Robertmurraya sp. FSL R5-0851: one gene and its partner. The protein of the gene in region 1 interacts with the protein of each later gene in a pairwise test. Links are inferred from orthologs where the notes say so. Each region holds a gene or a part of one and is shown on either strand. Other genes may lie near its edges.

Region 1 (7,594 bases):
TTTGAAGAGTCATCGTCCCGCTGAATATGATGCACTTGGTCGATTTGGGTTATCTCCTTCTGATATTTCTATTGGGGTGCAATGCGGTGCTTGTGGGAAATTGCGGATGGAGCGTGTGTATGGGAAGTGGTATTGTGCAGATTGCGGCAATAATGACGCGAATGCACATATGTCTGCACTGAAGGACTACTTTTATTTAATAAAACTGACGATAACGAACCAGGAATTTCGGGATTTTATGTTGTTGGAGTCACCGGATGTGGCTAAGCGTCTATTAAACGAGTTAAATCTAGGCTATTCCGGATCAAATAAGGGAAGAATCTATTATCCAAAAGCCAGCGTAGAGGATATATCAGCGAGTTTATAAATATATCGGCGACTTCTTCAACTATATCAGCGAGTTTTTGAATATATCGGCGTCTTTCACCAATATATCAGCGACCTCCACGCTTAATTGCCCACCAGCCACCCACAAAAACCCAAAAACCCGCCCTCCCAAAGGGAGAGACGGGTCCCACAATACAAAAAGCGGGCCCAATAAAAAGGCCCGCCCTCTCCAACTTGAATTACTTCTTCAAGTTATAAAGTGATTTCATTCCATCGTATACAGCTAGTTCGCCAAGCTCGTCTTCGATGCGAAGAAGTTGGTTGTACTTAGCAATACGGTCTGTACGGCTCATAGAACCAGTTTTGATTTGGCCAGCGTTTGTTGCAACTGCGATGTCAGCAATTGTAGCATCTTCAGTTTCACCAGAACGGTGAGAAACAACAGCTGTGTAACCAGCGCGCTTCGCCATTTCGATTGCTTCAAATGTTTCAGTAAGTGTACCGATTTGGTTAACCTTGATAAGAATTGAGTTAGCAATTCCTTTTTCAATACCTTCAGCAAGCTTCTTTGTGTTTGTAACGAATAGGTCGTCACCAACTAATTGAACGCGGTCACCGATGCGCTCAGTTAATAGCTTGTGGCCTTCCCAGTCGTTTTCGTCTAAACCATCTTCGATTGAGATGATTGGGAATTCGTTAACTAATTCTTCGTAGAAGTTAACCATCGCTTCAGAAGATAAACCAGTGCGGCCTTCTCCAGCTAGGTCATATTGCTTTGTTTCTTTGTTGAAGAACTCAGAAGATGCAACGTCCATACCTAAGAAAATGTCTTTTCCAGGCTCATAACCAGCGTTCTTGATTGCTTCCATGATAACTTGTAGAGCTTCACGGTTAGAACCAAGGTTTGGAGCGAATCCACCTTCGTCACCTACAGCTGTGTTAAGACCTTTGTCAGAAAGAACTTTCTTTAATGAATGGAAAATTTCAGCACCCATACGGATTGCTTCTTTGAAAGTAGGAGCTCCTACTGGTAAAATCATGAACTCTTGGAAGTCAACGTTGTTGTCAGCATGTGATCCACCGTTGATGATGTTCATCATTGGAGTTGGAAGTTGCTTCGCGTTGAATCCGCCAAGGTAACGGTATAATGGAAGACCTACAAATTCAGCAGCAGCGTGAGCAACAGCCATAGAAACACCTAGGATTGCGTTAGCTCCTAACTTACCTTTGTTTTCAGTTCCGTCTAATTGGATCATTGTGCGGTCGATTCCAACTTGGTCAGTTACGTCCATACCAATGATTTCTTCAGCGATGATGTTGTTTACATTATCTACCGCTTTTTGAACACCTTTTCCAAGGTAACGTGACTTGTCGCCGTCACGTAGTTCTACTGCTTCGTGCTCACCAGTTGATGCACCAGATGGAACGATTGCGCGTCCAAATGAACCAGACTCAGTGATTACTTCTACTTCTACAGTTGGGTTTCCGCGAGAATCTAATACTTCACGAGCGTATACATGTTGAATATATGGCATAATAAAATCTCTCCTTATAATAGAAAATTTTAATATTGTATCACGAACAGGTCAATTTCACCTTCCGCAAGCTGTTGTTGCTTTGCAACAAAGGCTTACTTCAGGTGGAAACTGCCCTTATTCCTAATTTGAGATGGTCAGTTTCGTCAAAGACGTAAACTGCCTTTTTATTTTTACAAAATGGTCAGTAACGCTTGCTTCCGCCATGTGCTAGCAGGTCCGGCTTTCACAATCGAAACTAACTTACTTCTTAAATAATGTCTTCCCAGTCATTTCAGCTGGTTGTGCTACGTTTAATAGTTCAAGCATCGTTGGGGCAAGGTCGCCAAGGATTCCGTCTTCACGAAGCTCCACGCCTTCCTTTGTTACGATCACTGGAACGGGGTTAGTGGTGTGAGCAGTCATTGGGTTGCCTTCTAAAGTGACTACTTCATCAGCATTCCCATGATCCGCCGTGATTATCGCTGTTCCTCCTTTTTTAATGATCAGATCAACGACACGACCTAGGCACTCATCCACTGTTTCAATCGCTTTGATTGTCGGTTCTAACATTCCAGAGTGTCCAACCATATCAGGGTTCGCATAGTTCAAGATAATCGCATCGAAGTTGTCTTCCTCGATTTCTTTTACTAATGCGTCTGTTACTTCATACGCACTCATTTCTGGTTGCAAATCGTATGTTGCCACCTTTGGTGAGTTGATCAAGATACGCTTTTCACCAGGGAATTCCGCCTCACGTCCACCGCTCATGAAGAACGTTACGTGTGGGTATTTTTCTGTTTCAGCGATACGAAGCTGTGACAGATTGTTTTGAGATAACACTTCACCGAGTGTGTTATCAAGGTTTGTAGGTTCGAAGGCAACATATCCATCAACCGTTTCACTAAAGTGTGTTAAGCACACGAAGTTTAAGTGTTGTGGATGCTTATCGCCACGGTCGAACGAACGGAAATCTTTATTTGTGAACGTGTTAGAGATTTGGATCGCACGGTCTGGACGGAAGTTATAGAAAATAACTGCGTCGTTATCAGAAATCGTTGCAACCGGCTCTCCATTTTCCTTTTTCAAAACAGATGGAAGAACGAATTCGTCGAAGATTCCGTTGTTGTAAGAGTCTTCTACGACATCCATAGCGTTTGAGTAGGCAGGCCCTTCTCCGTACACCATTGCACGGTAAGATTTTTCTACACGTTCCCAACGCTTGTCACGGTCCATCGAGTAGTAACGACCAGAGATCGTTGCAAACTGACCAACACCGTATTCTTTCATCTTTTCTTCTGCTTGCTTAATAAAGTCAGCAGCAGATTGTGGTGCTACGTCGCGGCCATCTAAGAATGCGTGAACGTATACGTTGTTCACACCTTCCTGAGCAGCTAACTTTAGTAGCGCAAATAAATGCTGAATATGACTGTGAACACCACCATCAGATAATAATCCAAATAGGTGAAGGTTTGTTCCCTTTTCTTTCACGTGATTAATGGCATTTAAAAACGTTTCATTACGTTCAAATTCGCCTTCACGAATGGATACGTTCACACGTGTTAAGCTTTGGTACACAATACGTCCTGCACCGATGTTCAAGTGGCCCACTTCGGAATTACCCATTTGACCTTCAGGTAATCCTACCGCTTCCCCAGAAGCAGTAAGCTGTGCGTGTGGGTAGCTGTTCCAAAAACGATCAAAATTTGGTTTTTTCGATTGTGCAACTGCATTTCCCATACGCTCGCCACGAAGAGCGAAGCCGTCAAGGATGATTAATGCAACAGGAGACTTACTCATTCTTACCTGCCTCCAGTAATTGTACAAACGAATCAGCTTCTAAGCTTGCTCCACCAACTAAAGCGCCGTCGATATCTGGCTGTGCCATGTACTCAGCGATGTTACCTGGTTTTACACTTCCACCGTATTGAATGCGAACCGCAGCTGCTACTTCGTTAGAGTAGTTGTCTGCAACTACTTGGCGAATATGTGCACATACCTCGTTTGCATCTTCAGCAGTAGAAGATTTACCTGTTCCAATTGCCCAGATTGGCTCATAAGCGATAACTGTTTGCTTAACTTGCTCATCTGTTAAGCCAACAAGTGCTTTTTTCACTTGATCGCCCACAAGCGCATTTGTTTCACCAGCTTCACGTTGCTCTAAAGTTTCCCCACAGCAAACGATTGGTGTAATACCATGCTTGAATGCAGCAAGAGTTTTCTTATTCACAGACTCGTCTGTTTCATTGAACATTTCACGACGCTCAGAGTGACCGATGATCACATATTGAACACCAAGATCAGCTAGAGCTGGTGCAGAAACTTCACCTGTGAATGCTCCGCTTTCTTCAAAGTGCATGTTTTGAGCACCAATTTTTACTTCTGTTCCTTTTGCTCCGTCAACTAAACGCTCTAAAAATAAAGCTGGTGCACAAATCACAGAATCTACTTTTTCAGAAGAAGGAACGATTGACTTTACTTCATTCAAAAAGCTCGTTGCTTCTGAAAGAGTTTTATGCATTTTCCAGTTACCGGCAATAATAGGTTTACGCATGGTTTTCATCCTCTCTAAAATTATTACTTATCGTTTAACGCAACGACTCCAGGAAGAACTTTTCCTTCCATGAACTCAAGAGAAGCTCCGCCACCTGTAGAAATATGGCTCATTTTATCAGCAAGGTTGAATTTTTCAACGGCTGCAGCTGAATCTCCACCGCCGATAACAGAATATGTACCTTCAGATGCTGCTAATGCTTCTGCTACTGCCTTTGTTCCGTTTGCAAACGAATCTAATTCGAATACACCCATTGGTCCGTTCCAAATAACAAGCTTAGACTCTTTAATTACATTGCTGTAAAGCTCAGCTGTTTTTGGTCCGATATCTAGCGCTTCCCAATCAGCAGGGATTTCATTGATTGCTACTGCTTTTTTGTTTGCACTATCAGAGAAATCGTCAGCAACGATCACATCAACTGGCATATAAAACTTAACGCCTTTTTCTTCTGCTTTCTTAATGAAAGAAAGAGCTAAGTCAATCTTATCAGCTTCTAATAGTGACTTACCTACTTCATGGCCCTGAGATTTAACAAATGTATAAGCTAAGCCACCGCCGATGATTAGGTTGTCTACTTTATCTAAAAGATTGTCGATTACACCAATCTTGTCTTTTACTTTTGCTCCACCGATGATTGCAGTAAATGGTCTTTCCGGATTAGAAAGAGCTTTTCCAAGAACATCAAGTTCTTTTTCCATTAATAGACCAGATACAGCTGGTAGGTGGTGAGCGATTCCTTCTGTTGAAGCATGTGCACGGTGTGCAGCTCCAAATGCATCATTCACGTATACGTCAGCTAGCTCAGCGAATGCTTTTGCTAATTCTGGATCATTCTTTTCTTCACCAGCATAGAAACGAACGTTTTCTAATAAAAGAACATCGCCTTCAGCCATTTCAGAAACTAAAGCTTTTACGCTATCTCCGTAAGCTTCGTCCGCCTTCTTCACGTCTTTATTAAGAAGCTCTGATAAACGACCTGCCACTGGAGTTAAACGCATTTCCTCTACTACAGCACCCTTTGGACGACCAAGATGGCTAGCTAAAATAACTTTTGCACCTTGCTCTGTTAGGTATTGAATAGTTGGAAGTGCTGCACGAATACGAGTTTCGTCCGTAATTTGTCCATCCTTCATAGGTACGTTGAAATCTACGCGGCAAAATACTCTTTTACCTTTTAAATCAATGTCTTTTACGCTTTTCTTGTTCATCGGAAAATCCTCCTATTTAGCATAAGCTTTGAACATTAGAAAAGGAGGGGGATTTGATCCCTCTCCCCTTTTTAAACCTATTTTGCTACAAAATGGAAAGGGTTAAACCCATAATCCATTTATTAGCGCAATTGAAGTTTTTTTCCCTTAAGATTAAAGGCCTTTAGAAGCGATGTATTCAGCAAGGTCAACTACGCGGTTAGAGTAACCAGACTCGTTGTCATACCAAGAAATAACTTTCGCCATGTTGCCTTCCATAACCATAGTAGAAAGAGCATCGATTGTAGAAGAAGCTGGGCTACCGTTGTAGTCAGTAGAAACTAGTGGCTCTTCAGAGTAATCAAGGATTCCTTTTAAGTCACCTTCAGATGCTGCTTTAAGTGCTGCATTGATTTCGTCAACAGTTACATCTTTATCAAGTTCTACAACTAAGTCAACTAAAGAAACGTTTGGAGTTGGAACACGCATAGCTCCACCGTTTAACTTACCTTTAAGTTCAGGAAGAACTAAAGATACAGCTTTAGCAGCACCAGTTGATGTAGGGATGATGTTTTCAGCAGCTGCACGAGCACGACGTAAATCTTTGTGTGGTAAGTCTAAGATTTGTTGGTCGTTCGTGTAAGAGTGAACAGTTGTCATCATACCACGGCGAACACCGAAGTTGTCGTTAAGAACTTTAGCAAATGGAGCTAAACAGTTTGTCGTACAAGATGCGTTAGAGATAACGTGGTGGTTAGCTGCATCGTACTTGTCGTCGTTAACACCCATTACGATTGTGATATCTTCATCAGTTGCAGGAGCAGAGATGATTACTTTTTTAGCGCCAGCTTCTAAGTGCTTAGCAGCGTCAGAACGCTTAGTGAAACGACCAGTAGATTCAACTACTACTTCAACTCCAAGGTCTCCCCATCCAAGTTGAGCTGGGTCGCGCTCAGCGATAACTTTTACTTTTGTTCCGCCAACTACTAGGTAGTCGCCGTCAACAGTTACGTCTTCTTTAAGCTTGCCGTGAACTGTGTCATATTTTAAAAGGTGAGCAAGTGTGTTTGCATCAGTTAAGTCGTTTACTGCTACAACCTCTACGTTAGGGTTTGTTAATGCTGCGCGGAAAACGTTACGTCCAATTCTACCAAAACCGTTAATACCTAATTTTACTGCCATGATTTGTTTCCTCCTTTAATTCAATAAGGATATATTTTATTTAAGGGGGTTAACCCTGTAATAACTGTGTTGCGGCTCCTTCGTCCGTAATTAATACGGTGTTCTTTGGAGCTTGCTTCATATAAGAGCGAATTGCTTTTTCCTTTGAAGCTCCACCAGCAACGGCGAGCACATGCCCGGTCTTTACTAGGTCATCGAGTTGAAGTCCAACTGTTCTTACTTTGTGGACCACTTCTCCCGCTTCGTTAAAGTAATACCCGAATGCTTCACCAACCGCTTGCCTTTCTTCGATTTTACGTAAGTCCTCCGCGCTTGTTCGCCGGCGTTGGGCCATTGTCATAGCGTCTCCTACTCCGTGTAAAACCATGCTTGCAGATTTGATTAAACCTAGAACTTCTTTAATATGAGGTTCCTTCAACATCATGTGGTACGTTTCACTGCTTACTTGATCAGGGACATAGAGCACCTTGTGGCTTGATTTGGTTCTTTCAGCCATTTTGGCACAAATGGTATTGGCTTGATTTTGAACATCTTCCCCAATTCCCCCACGTCCTGGTACAAAAAGAAGATCTTTGCCAAGGTCAGGAGTTAGCATCTCTGCTACAGTGGCCATTGTTGTACCACCAGTAACTGCGATGATATTTTTTCCCTGCAACGAATTTTTCATACAAAGAGCACAAGCTCTTCCTAATTCGCTTTTTACCCATGGTGACTCATCACTGTTACCCGCTACAATGATCACTTGCTGAATACCAAGTTTCCTTCGGAGTCTTTCTTCCATTTTGTCGATACCTGATATCTCACGCATAACCGCTTCTAATCCCTCTAGT
Region 2 (7,808 bases), 3.1 Mb from region 1 along the record:
TTATGTAGTTTGAATCTCTACCTTCATCATATCAAAAAGGATTTCAATTTTCAGAAAAAAATGGAAATACCACAGAAAAAAGACGATGGAGCGCGTGCTCCATCGTCCGTCTTAGTTCTTATTTAAATAGAAGGATTTTACCTACTGTTCCGTCAGCACTTTGGCCAATTACACGAACTTTTAACCCCAATTGAGGTACGTTACGTCCGGCATCAACCAAGCCTTTGTTTGAATAATCTGCACTGTCATCAAATAATGGAGAGCGTTGAGTAAAATTATCTTTCATCGTGATTCCTAGAATACTAGTGTAATCTAAGAACATTTTATCTGTTTTATTAACATTGAAGGCTGCATCATGAATTTGGTAGCGAGTAGAACCAACTGCACCATCACTCCAGTAATTCGTGTGCTGATCCGCGTCAACGACACCAACAAAACCATCCCCAGGATGAATTCCAGTCCAGTTAGAATCGTACTTTTTATCAACATACCAAACGACTAAGCCTTCGTCATAGCTCATTAAGCTTGCACCACGACGAATATTTGCTAACCCTTCATCAACGCCGTTGTGGCTACGCCATTCAAGTAGGTAGTAATGCTCGGAAGTTACAACTCCGTTTGATTTAGAGAAGCCATCAGAGAGGAATGATGATTCTCCTTCAGTGTCGTCAAATACTACCTGTTCGCCGTTAACACTTACTGCTACATCGTCTACATAAAGACCTGGAAGAACTGCAGCTACATCAGTCCAGTAGTTGATAGATAGTTCAACCTCTTGACCAACAAACGCTGATAAGTCGAATTCTGCATCCACCCACTCTCCATTAGAAGAGCCTGTAATTCCATGACCAGGGTTTTGGTCATGTGGATTAGTTGTTGTTGTTAGGTTTCCTGGAATCGTCTCACCATTAACCTGAACAGAAGCATAATCCCAATCCACTTCAATGTCGTACCAAGTTTTAAATGTCAACTTTGCAGAGGTTGCATCTGATAAATCTAGAGTAGTAGATAAAGAGTTATCTAAATCGTTATCGCTACCGGAGAAATACATTGATTCTCCACTGTAGGGAGAAGTGATGACGGTTTCTTTGTCAGGAAGTGTTACTTTTAACACATCGTTATTCGTACCTTTTGTAGCTGCTTCATCAAGAAGAACTTCAACTCCTGCTTTAGATACATCTGCAATGTCAATTTCAGTACCTGTTTGCCAGTTGCCACCTGCAGAGGCTTGTAGCATTTCTTTCATGTATGGGCTAAAGCCGGTTGGCATAGAACCAGGAAGATCTCCTGCCCAGCTGCCACTTGCCATGATTGACCAGTAGGCAACAGCCTCGCCAGCTCCAGTATATTGAGTGTCATATTCATCTGGAAGGCCTAAATCGTGACCGAATTCATGAGCCATTACTCCAACTGCCCCGTCTTCAGGTTCAACTGTGTAGTCGTAAGCAGCCATTGTTCCACCCCAGTAAGGGACAGTAGCTGTAGTACCTGGAATTCTTGTTACAGAACCAAGATTCCAACGGTGAGACCAAATGGCGTCTCCACCTATTTTTCCACCGCCTGCTTCTTCACCAACACCAGAGTGAATGACCATTAGGTGATCAACCAGTCCGTCTGGCTCAAGGTAATCTCCATCGCCATCAAGGTCATAACGATCCCATTCGTCATAATCTTCAAGATTTACATTTGGATCTGCTGCCGCAGCTTTGAGTGCTTCAGTAATTAACGTTCGAGGTCGTGCATCACTACCGTCTGGAGTAGGAACGTTTCCACCGTAATAAGCAGCCGGTTGACTTGCTTCATACCAACCAGCGACCGTACCTTCGACAGAGTAACTGCCACCAGATTGTTGTTCATAATATTGTTTCATAGATACGTAGGTTTTACCATCTGGACCTTTCCAGCCACCTGTTCCAAAAAGCATGTCCTGATAGTGAGCCTGAGAGTATGCCTCTTCACCCTTGTAGTACATATCGGTTTCTTCAGGGGTAAGAGTATTGTGAGGGAGGTCAGGGTATTCCATTAGCACAACAAGTACTTTATCTGTACGCATGCCACCGTCCCATGCTTCTTCTTGAACAGAGTCAACGGATTGCTTCTTTGTCTGACCAAGCTTGTTTCCTTTTCCGTTTGTTAAGCTAGAATTTTTCATTTCCTTTTGAAGAGCGGTACGAACATCTTCTTCTTTTTCATGGAGCTCACCAGCTTCTTTTTCAGCTGATGTGGCTTTGTTTTGTAGGAATTTGTTTAGAGCTTTTTCTGCCTCTGCTGGGCTTGCATTCTGTGTGATTTTACCTGAAGCTTTTAGCATTTTGATTAATCGCTCGTCATTGGCAATTCCGAGGTCAAAGGGGGAACCACTTGCATGTGAGTGGGAAGCGTGTGAACCACTTGCTGATTCTGCTGCTATTTTTGAACTAAAGGGTAGAGTTGTAGAAAGCATCCCTACACATAGTGCCAAAGCAGCGGTCGAGGATATAACTTTTGAGATTTTCAAATTTTTCCCTCCATCCGATGGTCTATGTTACTAGTTGAAAAGGTATATAGAATTTCAATTATTTAGTAACACGAGTGATTCAAATATATCAGAATAATTTGAAAATGTTTATAGGGAAAAGTGACTGATTATTCTTGTGTATATGTATGGAAATACTGTGAATATTTTACTATAAAAAGGATAGATAAACGGATGAGAAGGAGAGAATAAGAAGATATGAGAATGTCATCCTAAGGAAGGGATATTGATTTCTTTTAGGATTAATAGACTAGGTGGTTGATTAAAAAAAGGTGACAGACACCCTCCGTGGACAAATTAGGCTGATTTGTCCACGTGGGGCGCACAGTCACCATTTAGTTTGTTTTTTCTTCAAATAGTCGAGCGATTTCCACTATCACATTTGTTGCCTTTAGCATGTTATCAATGGAGATAAACTCAAATTTCCCGTGGAAGTTCTCTCCACCAGTGAAAATATTTGGAGTTGGTAGCCCCATATAGGAAAGTTGAGAACCATCCGTTCCTCCACGTATGGGCTCGATAATCGGCTCAATGCCAAGGTTCGTCATTGCCTTGTGAGCAATATCAACAATCTCTTTGACCGGTTCAATCTTCTCTCTCATATTAAAGTATTGATCATGAAGCTCAAGTACAATGGTTCCTTGCCCGTACTTTTCGTTCAAGTTAGTAACGATTTTTTCCATCGTAGCTTTTCTATTATTGAAGCTTGATCGGTCAAAATCACGAATAATGTAACTAAGGACAGTCTTTTCAACATCTCCATGGAAGGAAAGAAGATGGTAGAAACCTTCATAGCCCTCTGTATACTCCGGTGCTTCTTCACTTGGAAGAAGGCTGTTTAATTCCATTGCTATTTTAGCTGAATTAACCATTTTACCTTTTGCCGTACCAGGGTGTATATTATTTCCTTTAATTGTTAACTTTGCAGCAGCAGCACTGAAACTTTCGTATTGAAGCTCGCCGATAGGGCCCCCATCCACGGTATAGGCATATGTGGCAGCGAATTTATCTACATCAAATTTATGTGGACCACGTCCAATTTCCTCATCAGGTGTAAACGCAACTCGAATTTTCCCATGTTTAATCTCCGGATGCTGTACCAAGTAAGCCATAGCAGTCATAATTTCAGCTATTCCCGCTTTATTATCAGCGCCAAGTAAAGTAGTTCCATCGGTTGTAATTAAATGATGTCCGATGTAGTTTTTTAAATTAGGAAAATCCTTTGGTGAAAGGACAATATGTAGGTCTTCGTTGAGTAGGATATCGTTGCCGTCATAATTATCATGAAGTAATGGATTCACTCCGTTGCCGGTAAAATCGGTCGCGGTGTCCAGATGGGCTAAGAAACCAATCGTTGGAACTTTTTTATCTGTATTTGCTGGAAGGGTGGCCATCACATAGCCATTGTCATCTATACTAACATCTTCTAGGCCAATGGACTTTAGCTCATCTACTAGTTTATTAGCAAGAATAAGCTGTCCAGGGGTGGAAGGGCAGGTGTTGCTTTCGTCATTTGATTGTGTGTCAATAACAACATAAGAAATAAAACGATCAATCAACTCGATTTTCAAAGCACAATTCAGCTCCTTTGGGTGATAATTCGAGTTACTAAATTTATGTAACTACAAGAATCATATTATCATAGAGGAAAACCAGTGTCATGCCCCATTTTTAACGAGGGAAAATGGGGGGTCTGTCCATCACAGGTGGACAAACCACCCCGAAGTGTCCACGAGCGGTGACAGACACCCTCCGTGGACAAAACAGCATAAAGTGTCCACGAAGGGTGTCTGTCACCCAGTTTTCACCCGGTTTTGCACAGGGGGTGTGAATAACTGTTGGTTAGGGGAGCCCTTTATATACATATTTAAGATGAATTGTTAACATTATCCACAAGACTGTGGATAATGTTGTGCACAACTTCGGTCTCTTGCTTAGAACTTTTGGTTTTGTCCGTTTTTAGCACGCTTATCTGCCGCTTTTGAACGAGCCATTGCTTCTAAGTCGTCATGGTCTGCTAGGTCACGGCTAAATTCTACATCCAACCCGTCTGATTTCAAATTCTTTGGTGTTTGTGGAAGTGTTTGTTTTTTACTCAATGCCATCTGCCCCTTTCATAGAAAAAAGTACGGAAATGTAACATATTCCCGTACTTTTATCCTTTACCTTCCCGGACATTGTTATGAATGGAAAAAGTTTAATGTCTCGACTTTTTACCAGAGAATCCTCCTGCTTGGTCAGCAAGCTTGAACTCACGTGAGTAAGTGACCTCTTGCATGCTCGACAACGTGCTTTTAGACTTATCCTTTTTCTTCTTATCACTCATTCAAAAAACATCCTTTCATTAAGGTAGTAATCACGTTACTAATTTTTACCTTAACACTCCATTTGCATACTTCTTTTATGAGTAAATATTAGAAAGAGCTTCTTCAAGAGTCGGAAAGGTGAACGAAAACCCACTCTTAATTAACTTTTCAGGAATAACTTTTTGTCCTTCGAGCACAAGCATGCTCATTTCACCAAGTAAAAGTTGAAGCGCAAACGATGGGGCAGGTATCCAGTGGGGACGATTTAAGACCGACCCAAGTGTTTTTCCAAAACTCTTCATCGTCACTGCATGAGGAGCACAAAAATTGACGGGACCAGCCAGCTCAGTTGATTCAATTACATGCCGAAGTCCGCTAACGACATCTTTTATATGTATCCAAGAAAGCCATTGATCCCCAGAACCAACCGTTCCTCCTGCAAACAAATGATAAGGAAGAGCGATTCTCGGCAGAGCACCATCTTTTTTGTCTAAAATGACTCCAAAGCGAGCAAATACAGTTCGCACCCCAAACTCTCTAGCCTCAAAGGTTGCGGCCTCCCATTTTTCCACCGTCTGAGCAAGGAAATCATCACCTGCTTTTTCGGTTGCTTCAGTAAAAGTATCGACAGTGGAGGTACCATAAAAGCCTATCGCGCTGGCATTGATAAGTAATTTTGGTTTTTGCTTTAAGTGTTTTATGATAGAAACTACCTCGTTCGTTGCGCTTACTCTGCTATTTAATATGGATGCTTTCCTTTTATCTGACCATCGTCCACTATTAATGGACTCCCCGGCGAGATTAATGAATACATCAACAGCCTCAAGCTCGCTAGCAGGATCTGCCCTACTTGAAAGCCACTTCACATAAGTGACCCCTTTTTGATACCCATTTTCGGGATTACGCGTTAAAATATAAAGATCATGTCCGTCCGCTCTGAGAGATTCAGTAAGAGCATTGCCGACAAGTCCAGTCCCGCCTGTTATGGCAATTCGCATCAGCTTTCCTCCTTATAAAAAATCATTTACTTTTATTCTACAAGATTGCCTTCATTTTCAGCGTACTCAAATGTGCTACATTACTACAAGAGGTGAATAAAGATGCCAACAATCACAAAAATAACTGTTCAAAAAAAACGAACCGATCGTTATAATATTTTCCTTGATCATGGAAAAGGAGAAGAATATGGTTTTAGTGTGGATGAGGACGTACTAATCAAACACAGCCTGAAAAAGGGTATGGAGCTTGATGACCTTCTCTTATCGGAAATAGCGTATTCAGATGATATACGAAAAGCTTACAACACAGCAGTAAATTATTTATCACGAATGATGCGAACAGAAGCTGAAGTAAGAAAACATTTAGTTGAAAAAGAAGTGGATGAGGTAATCATTCAAGAGGTCATTCATAAACTGAACGAATACCAATTTCTAAATGATGAACAGCTTGCCTTTGCCTATGTAAGAACTCAAATGAATACAACGGATAAAGGACCAACCGTTATCAAGAGAGAACTGAAGGAAAAAGGAATAGCTGAAACATATATTCTAGAAGCGATGGATGAGTTTCCATTTGAACTACAGCTTGAAAAAGCGGTTGCTTTATGTGAGAAATATATGAAGAAAAACAAACAAGAATCACAGAAAATCATGAAACAAAAGATCGACCAACTTTTATTCAGAAAAGGATATAACTCACAGGTCAACCAAGTTGCTCTTGAGCAAATCGAAGAAACAAGTGATAACGAAGAAATGGAGTCATTGCGTTATCAAGCAGAAAAGTTGGAACGTAAATACAGTAAATATACTGGATATGAGTATGAACAAAAAATGAAGCAAGCCCTTTATCGAAAAGGTTTTTCCATTGACACTATAACACAGTATTTAGAGTCCAAATAAAATCGTTTATTTGGACTCAATCACGACACATTCTTTCTCTTTCTGTGAAAAAATAATCTCTGCCACTTCTGCTGGAGAACGGAATTTGGAAGGGTCCTTTACATGTTCGGAATCTTTCCAAAAAGGTGTGTTCATACCCCCCATATACACCGCCGAAATAAGAACAGGTTTTTCTTCGTATTCCTTCTGTATGCTTTCAGTAAAGCCTCGAACGGCAAATTTACTTGCAACATACGCCGACTCATTCACTTTTCCCCGCAGCCCAGCGGTTGAAATGATATTCATAACAAAGCTTCCGTCTAATTTGCATATATTTGGAAGAACAGCTTGAGTCATATACATGGTTCCGAGGACATTCGTTTGAAACATCTCCTCGATCTCATTTTCCCTTATTTTATCAAAAGGACCGAAGAAACCAATGCCAGCATTGTTTATAAGTCCGACTACTTTATACTCCTTTAGAAGGGATTGAATGTTCGCGTCTACTTCCTGTTTGTTACGTATATCCATAACCATAATATGAGCGTTATTTAATTGCTTTCTAACTTCTGATAGGCTTTCTTCTGACCTTCCAACTAAAATAAGATGGTAGCCTTCCTTTCCATACTTTAAAGCTAACTCTCGGCCTAGACCCGTTCCAGCTCCTGTGATAATAACCGAATCCAATATGTATCTTCCTTTCGTCTGAGATAATATTATGGTACCATTACGTATACGAAAATACAGCCTAAGAAGCAGGTGGTTGGGATGGAAAAAGAAAAACGTTACAGTGAACTTTCAGAATTTGAATTACATCAAGAAATAGCTAAACTGAATGAGAAGGCAAGAAAAGCAGAGCAGTTAGGTATGGTAAACGAATATGCCGTATTAGAAAGAAAAGCAATAATGGCCAAAGCGTATTTATTAAATCCATTAGATTTTAAGCCTGGTGAGATATATGAAATTGAAGGAGATCCAGGCGCCTATTTTAGAATTGATTATTTAAACGGAGTGTTTGCGTGGGGTTATCGATTAGTGGGGAACAAACAGGAAGAGGCATTACCAATCTCGATGTTGAGAAAAGAGGGAACCAGACAGGCTGATTCCCGA

What was found. The genes of interacting proteins can lie anywhere in the genome.
Region 2: the proteins of tpiA (region 1) and pepT interact in binary tests that used the Escherichia coli proteins (3 or more experiments, as listed by UniProt). The link is inferred for Robertmurraya sp. FSL R5-0851 from one-to-one orthologs.

The regions. Positions count from the first base shown.
Region 1 is NZ_JBBOOE010000001.1:4,122,577-4,130,170, forward strand. Bases 2,515-5,241 are described here. They hold tpiA (triose-phosphate isomerase), read right to left. Parts: upstream 4,396-5,241; coding sequence 3,634-4,395; downstream 2,515-3,633. Other genes in these bases: gpmI (2,3-bisphosphoglycerate-independent phosphoglycerate mutase), read right to left, coding at 2,515-3,641; MKX65_RS21200 (phosphoglycerate kinase), read right to left, coding at 4,419-5,241. In the rest of the region: MKX65_RS21180 (nuclease-related domain-containing protein), read left to right, coding at 1-367; eno (phosphopyruvate hydratase), read right to left, coding at 567-1,862; more of gpmI, read right to left, coding at 2,106-2,514; more of MKX65_RS21200, read right to left, coding at 5,242-5,603; gap (type I glyceraldehyde-3-phosphate dehydrogenase), read right to left, coding at 5,757-6,764; MKX65_RS21210 (sugar-binding transcriptional regulator), read right to left, coding at 6,814-7,594. UniProt on the Escherichia coli protein: Involved in the gluconeogenesis. Catalyzes stereospecifically the conversion of dihydroxyacetone phosphate (DHAP) to D-glyceraldehyde-3-phosphate (G3P).
Region 2 is NZ_JBBOOE010000001.1:993,174-1,000,981, forward strand. What follows is about bases 1,969-4,909. They hold pepT (peptidase T), read right to left. Parts: upstream 4,087-4,909; coding sequence 2,851-4,086; downstream 1,969-2,850. Other genes in these bases: MKX65_RS05050 (immune inhibitor A domain-containing protein), read right to left, coding at 1,969-2,497; MKX65_RS05060 (YfhD family protein), read right to left, coding at 4,450-4,620; MKX65_RS05065 (YfhE family protein), read right to left, coding at 4,713-4,841. In the rest of the region: more of MKX65_RS05050, read right to left, coding at 119-1,968; MKX65_RS05070 (TIGR01777 family oxidoreductase), read right to left, coding at 4,917-5,819; recombination regulator RecX, read left to right, coding at 5,922-6,719; MKX65_RS05080 (SDR family NAD(P)-dependent oxidoreductase), read right to left, coding at 6,726-7,385; MKX65_RS05085 (YfhH family protein), read left to right, coding at 7,467-7,808. UniProt on the Escherichia coli protein: Cleaves the N-terminal amino acid of tripeptides.